DNA from 2 places in the Mesorhizobium sp. BR1-1-13 genome. Region 2 is predicted to be linked to the other one. Evidence: riboswitches for the same ligand, from Rfam matches in the RefSeq annotation. Region 2 holds a riboswitch; the other holds the start of a gene.

Region 1 (3,398 bases), on a different contig from region 2:
TCGCCATTGATGACAAGGTTCTCGCCGCGCCCGTCGGTGAGATATTGCGCCAGCGTCTCCTGCGGATCGACCGCCTCGCGCTTCTGGTCGAGCGTGGCGATCTCCAGATTGGTGCCGAGCCGCACCGAACCGGCGTCCGGCTGCAACTCCCCGGTCAGCATCTTCAGGAGCGTCGTCTTGCCCGCGCCGTTCGGCCCTACCAGGCCGACGCGGTCGCCGCGCTGGATGCGGGTCGAGAATCCCTTGACCACGGTAAGATCGCCAAAGCTCTTCTCGATGTTCCTGGCCTCGATCACCAGCTTGCCGGATTCGGCGGCGTCGCTGGCCACCATGGTCGCGGCCCCTTCGGCGCCGCGATGGCCGCGAAAACGCTGGCGCATGGTCTGCAATTCGCCCAGGCGGCGCATGTTGCGCTTGCGCCGCGCGGTCACCCCATAGCGCAGCCAGTGTTCCTCGCGCACGATCTGGCGGCCGAGCTTGTGCTGTTCGCGCTCTTCTTCCTCAAGCACCTGGTCGCGCCATTCCTCGAACTGGCCAAAGCCCTTATCCAGCCGGCGCGTCTGGCCCCGGTCGAGCCAGACGGTGGCGCGCGAGACGCGCTCGAGGAAACGGCGGTCGTGCGAGATGACGATGAGAGCCGAGGAGGTGCGGACGAGCTCCTCTTCCAGCCATTCGATCACCGAGAGATCGAGATGGTTGGTCGGCTCATCGAGCAGCAGGATATCGGGCTCGGGCGCCATGACCCGGGCAAGGGCGGCGCGCCTGGCCTCGCCGCCGGAGAGGTCGCCTGGCCGCTCCTCGCCGGAGAGGCCGAGATGCTCCATCAGGTAACTGGCGCGATAAGGATCGTCGGCGGGACCGAGCCCGGCCTCGACATAGGCCCGCACGGTTGCGAAGCCGTCCATGTCGGGCATTTGCGGCAGATAGCGGACGGTCGCCGATGGCTGGCGGAACACCTCGCCGTCTTGCGGCTCGATCAGCCCGGCGGCGATCTTGAGCAGCGTCGACTTGCCGGACCCGTTGCGGCCGACCAGCGCAATCTTGTCGCCGGCCGACGCTGCCAAGTCGGCGCCGTCGAGCAGGGGCGTGCCGCCGAAGGTCAGTTTTATTCCGTCGAGATTGAGAAGAGGCGGCGCCATATCAGCTTTCTGGCAAGGGATAGGGATGGGCGAGCAGCAGCGCGCGGCCCGCTCCCAACGCGATCTCCAGCCTGCCCTTGACCTCGTTGGAGATGGTCAGCGACGAGCCGAACGCGACCTTGACGCGGTCAAGCGGCCATTTCGCGCCGGCGACGGTCAGCCCGGCAAGCTCGGAAAAACCCAGGATCGAGAACAGGGTGCCGTCGGGATAGTCGAAGCGGGCCGTGCCGTGCGCCAGGGGCACGCCTTCCTGCGCGCCGCTGGTCAACAGCACCTTTGTCCCGGCCCCGGCCAGCCGCAGGGCGAGCGCCATGTGCAGGAAGGCATGGTCGGCGCGCTTGCCGCCGAAGGCGCCGGCAAGAACGAGGCTGGTCGCGCCGCGCTCCAGGGCGGCCGATATCGCGAGTTCGCCATCGGTGGCGTCCTTCTCTGCCGGAAAGGTTCGGCGCGGCACAGCAGCCAACTCATCCGGCAGGCCGGCGGGCACGGAATCGAAATCGCCGACCCACAGTTCCGGCACAAGGCCGAGCGTCCACGCATGGCCGATGCCGGCATCGGCGGCGATGACGCGGGTTCCCTCGACCTGACGGTCGAGCCGTGGCGTGCGGATGAGATCGCCGCCAAGCAAGATGGTGAATGTGCTCATATCGTGTGGCCCTTACCAGCCCGGCGGCGGAAACGGAAGGCCGGCAAACAGCCACTTGCGCGGTTCACCGGCCGGGCCTATGTGTCGAGGCGCTCTAACGGGGTGCCGGACGCGATATTTCGCGGACCGGCTGAGAGGCAGTCTCGCCAACCCGCTGAACCTGATCCGGTTTGTACCGGCGGAGGGATTAGACGTTTCGGACAGTCCGACGCCTCAATTCCTTTAACGCGAACGAAGGAGGCGCCGATGCGCACGCTTTTATACGCCCTTGTCTCTGCAATGGTCGTGGTTTTCTCCGGGCCGGCCTTGGCCAAGGACAAACTCACCGTCTACACCTATGAGAGCTTCACCGCCGACTGGGGTCCCGGCCCGGTGGTGAAGAAGGAATTCGAGGCTGAATGCGGCTGCGATGTCGATTTCGTCTCGGTCGCCGATGGCGTCGCGCTGCTCAACCGCGTCAAGCTGGAAGGGACCGCGACCAAGGCCGACATCGTGCTTGGCCTCGACACCAATCTCACCGCCGATGCCAGGGCCACCGGCCTTTTTGCGCCGCACGGCGCCGTGACCGGGCTCAATGTGCCGGGCGGCTGGAACGACGACGTCTTTGTCCCGTACGACTATGGCTATTTCGCCGTCATCTATGACACGCAGAAGCTGAAGACGCCGCCCAAGAGCCTGGAGGAATTGGTCGAGGGCAGTGCCGACGACAAGATCGTCATTCAGGATCCGCGCACCTCGACGCCGGGCCTCGGCCTGCTGTTATGGGTGAAGTCGGTCTATGGCGACAAGGCGCCGGAGGCCTGGGCCAAGCTCAAGGCGAAGGTCTTGACCGTGACGCCGGGCTGGAGCGAGGCCTACGGCCTGTTCACCAAGGGCGAGGCGCCGATGGTGTTGTCCTACACGACCTCGCCCGCCTACCACATGATTGCCGAGAACACCGAGCGCTATCAGGCCGCTTCCTTCGAGGAGGGCGAATATCTGCAGATCGAGGTCGCCGGCATCACCACGACGGGAGCCAAAAATCCGCTGGCGGAAAAGTTCATCGCCTTCATGACCGGGCCGAAATTCCAGGATGCCATCCCCGAGACCAACTGGATGTTCCCGGCCGGCAAGACCGACAAGCCGCTCAATCCGGCCTTCGACAGACTGGTCAAACCGACCAAGACCTTGCTGTTCAGTCCCGAGGAGGTCGCGGCCAACCGCAAGGCATGGGTGGATGAATGGCTGGCGGTGATGAGCAAGTAGTTGGGTCGTATGATCGAACGATGAGTGCTCTACGGCGCCCCCCTCTGTCCTGCCGGACATCTCCCCCACGAGGGGGGAGATTGGCCGTCACGACGGCTTTCGCCAATTGGCGACGTCACAGGAGAGGGTGGAGCGCTGAAGCAGTCAATCTCCCCCCAAGTGGGGGAGATGTCCGGCAGGACAGAGGGGGGCGCGAAGGAACGCGACGCTCGCTAAAGGTCCTTTGGGCGGCCCAGCGTGCAGCGCGCGTCTGACCCCCGCATCTCCGCCGGCATCCTCGCGCTTGCGGCGATCGCGCTGCTGATCGGCGGCGCGTTTGCGGGTCTTCTTTTCGAAGGCGCAAACAATTTCTCCGGAGCCTGGGCAGC
Region 2 (3,398 bases):
AGCTGGAACAGCGTCGACTTGCCGGCGCCGGAGGGGCCCAGAATGGAGACGAATTCGCCGGCGCCGACGCTGAGCGAAATGTCGGCAAGCACGTCGAGCCCCTGGAAGGCCTTGCGCACATGCCGCAGTTCGAGCCGGTTCATCGCCAAGGCTCCCTTCCTGCGGCCCGCCCGCCGGCGGCCCGTTCCCATGGCATGGCAAGGCGCTGGACCAGCACCGTCAGCCCGAACAGGATGAGCGTCAGCACGGCGCTGACGGCGACGGCGGCCAGCACCAGGTCCGGGCGGAAGTTGTTCTTAGCGTTGAGCATGTAGATGCCGAGGCCCTTCGCCGCGCCCGCATATTCGGCGAAGATGGCGCCAACGACGGCATAGGTGATCGAGATCCTGACACCGGCGAAGAAGTAGGGCAGCGCCGAGGGCAGCCGCGCCAGGACGAAGACACGCCAGCGCCCTGCCCCAAGGGCGCGCAGCATTTGGCCGATCTCAGCCTCCGTCGCCTCATAGCCTTCGGCCAAAGCCACCAACATCGGAAAGAAGGTGACCAGCGCCACCAGCAAGATCTTGGGCATCAGCCCAAAGCCGAACCACAGCACCACCAGCGGTGCAATCGCCACCAGCGGCAAGGTCTGACTGACCACGAAGACCGGAAAAAGGGCGCGCCGCAATGGCTGGAAGAAGTCGATCAATATCGACAGCACAAAGGCAGCGCCGAGCGAACAGGCAAAGCCGGCGAGCGTGGCACGGAGGGTTGGCACGGCGTTATCGGCCAGCGCGTGCCGGTTGAGCATTGCCTGAGCGAAGACGCGCGATGGCGCCGGGAGGATTGTCGGCTTGATGCCACCAAAGCGCGCATAGAGTTCCCACGCGGCCAGCAGCAGCCCCACCGAAAGCATCGCCGGAGCGGTTCTGGCGATGAGGTCCACGATCGGACGCGAAGGGGCGGACGGGGAGGACACGCAGGTACCTGGAGCGGATGGCGCGGGGCGCGCCGTCAGACGGCGGTGGGGCTGTTGGCCGAGACGGTGACGTCGAGCGTTACGTGGCCGGCACCCGGCCCGAAGCGGCAAAAGGCCTCGTTGAGTGCGGTAAAAATGGCGCCTGCGTCGCCGCGCAACTTTGTGCAGAAATGCTTGGAGCGCTCATATACGCCCGACTGCTTCAGGAAGTCGATGCAGCCATAGATCTCGTCCATGTGGTCGTCGGTGCCCATGACATAAAGCGAGAACTGCGCCGCCGCCGGCTGGCCGGTGGCGGCTACGCCGCGCACGGCGGCGATAGCGGCTTCCTTGCGCGGGCCGAGCGGCCCGGCAGGTCCGCCAAACGCGTCGGAGCGGCAGATCGGATCGTCCGGCTCGCCCGGGCAGCCGCGCGAGATGGCGGCCGAAAGCACGCAATGCTTGCCGCTGCGCGCTGCCGCCACGAACAGGTCGCGCATGGCAGGAAACAGCACCTCGGGCGGCCCGACCAGCAAGGTCGAGATATCGTCGGTCTCGATCCGCAGTCGATCACGATAGGGGTCCAGTGCCCCGAGCGCGCCAAGGATGACGCCGACAAAATCGCCGGACATCGGATATAGGGAAATCTGTGCGCCTGAAAACATCGCCCGCCTCGCTCCGCTGGTATTACCCAGATCAGCTTCTAGGGTCTGTGGGCTTGCCGCCCCCGTCTCAGCCCCGACCGTACGGAGCACCCCTGTGGATGGGCGCGTTAAAGCACCAATCGGGTAGCTATGAAAGCTGTTTTTTCAGGACCATCGCCGGAAATGCATTGCGCCAGGGCTGATTGTGGCGGTTCCGTCGGGCCCGGCCATAAGGGCAAAATTTGTCCGGAACCTTCGCCACTACGAGGGGTTGTCCCTATAGTCGCAGACGCGACGAACTTCGTAGAAACGAGCGAAGACTTCACAGAAATGGAGACAAACCATGTTCATGAAAATCCTCGCAGCTTCGGCTCTTACAATTGGTCTCGCGACTTCGGCGATGGCGCAAAGTGCTGGCGGAAACGGCGCCAATAATGGGCCCGGCAGCGGCCAGTCGGTCACAGTCGACCCGAACACGCCGGCATCGCCGAACACGGTGGATCCTGGCACGACCGGCAGCACGACCGTCATGCCCGACGGCATGAATTCGAACGCGGACCGGAACTGTCCGGCCAGCCCACAAGGTGCTCAGCCGGATGCCAGCCACACCGCTCCGGGCACGGCTTCGCCGACCGTCAATGACAAGCATTGCGGCAAGTAGCCATTGGCCGGAACTGCTGGAGAACGCCACGGGGCGCCTGTTCCGTGGCGTTTCCGTCTCTGGATGTATCACCCTCGCCGAACAGGCTGGCGCCTGAAATGCAACCCGTCATCGGCCGAGCCTGGCAGGAACCGGGCTTTGTTCGATCCGGCGCCTACGAAACAGCCTTTTCGCGAACCGGCAGCTTCCAGCCCGGCCTGACGAAATGACAGGTATAGCCGTTCGGGTATTTCTCCAGATAGTCCTGATGCTCGGGTTCGGCTTCCCAGAACGCGCCGGCCGGAGCCACCTCGGTGACCACCTTGCCGGGCCACAGGCCTGAGGCGTCGACGTCGGCGATGGTGTCTTCGGCGACGCGCTTCTGCTCATCGCTGGTGTAGTAGATCGCCGAACGGTAGCTCATCCCCACATCGTTGCCCTGGCGGTTGCGTGTCGTCGGATCATGAATCTGGAAGAAGAACTCCAGCAGCGTACGGTAGCTCACCCTGGCGGGATCGAAATTGATCTCGATGGCTTCGGCATGGGTGCCGTGGTTTCGGTAGGTGGCATCAGGCACGTCGCCGCCGCTGTAGCCGACGCGCGTGGACAGGACGCCCGGGATGCGTCGGATCAGATCCTGCATGCCCCAGAAACAGCCGCCGGCAAGCACCGCGCGTTCGCTTGAAGTCGCCATATCAAATCTCCCCAAAGCAGCTCCGGGAAAGGTTGTAGCCGTTTCCGTCCGGAATTGCGCACGATAAAACTGGAGGCCCGGCGCTATGACAGCCGCTCCAGGATTTCCCATAGATGGGCATTGCCGTCGGCTTCGTCCAGTCGACGGGCGCGTCCTGCTGCCGATCACCACGGGCGCGCGGCGTCACTCCCCAGGCCTGAACCTGCGCACCACGACCTCGAATACGATATCCGAGATCCACATCGCGCAGACGCCGATGAGGAATGCGGCCGCCAGCGTCGTGGTGTCGTCATTGGCCATCGGCAGGCCCATGGCGCGGGAATACTGGACGACGGGCAGCGTCAGATAGGCGGCGGCTAGCGCGCCGCAGATCGGCGAGGCCACCATCTCGCGCGGCTTGTAGCGGTGGCGCGACAGCGCGCGCAATATGCCGCCGGACAGGCCGGCGACCACCACTGGCACCTTGATGCCGAGCAGGTCGAA

The links. A riboswitch is a leader RNA that binds a small molecule or an ion and turns the genes downstream of it on or off. The one in region 2 is predicted to bind thiamine pyrophosphate.
Region 1: another riboswitch for thiamine pyrophosphate. It lies ahead of thiB (thiamine ABC transporter substrate binding subunit); the one in region 2 lies ahead of LB533_RS25345 (YkoF family thiamine/hydroxymethylpyrimidine-binding protein).

What each region holds. Positions count from the first base shown of each region.
Region 1 covers NZ_JAIUIH010000001.1:137,831-141,228, reverse strand. Annotated here, with positions in the region: gene LB533_RS00740 (ABC-F family ATP-binding cassette domain-containing protein) at 1-1,139, opposite strand, end outside; gene LB533_RS00735 (thiamine diphosphokinase) at 1,141-1,785, opposite strand; TPP riboswitch at 1,874-1,989, shown strand; gene thiB (thiamine ABC transporter substrate binding subunit) at 2,032-3,030, shown strand; gene thiP (thiamine/thiamine pyrophosphate ABC transporter permease) at 3,268-3,398, shown strand, end outside.
Region 2 covers NZ_JAIUIH010000013.1:118,790-122,187, reverse strand. Annotated here, with positions in the region: gene LB533_RS25355 (ABC transporter ATP-binding protein) at 1-143, opposite strand, end outside; gene LB533_RS25350 (ABC transporter permease) at 140-895, opposite strand; gene LB533_RS25345 (YkoF family thiamine/hydroxymethylpyrimidine-binding protein) at 994-1,602, opposite strand; TPP riboswitch at 1,593-1,706, opposite strand; gene LB533_RS25340 (hypothetical protein) at 1,925-2,242, shown strand; gene msrA (peptide-methionine (S)-S-oxide reductase MsrA) at 2,397-2,915, opposite strand; gene LB533_RS25330 (hypothetical protein) at 3,099-3,398, opposite strand, start outside.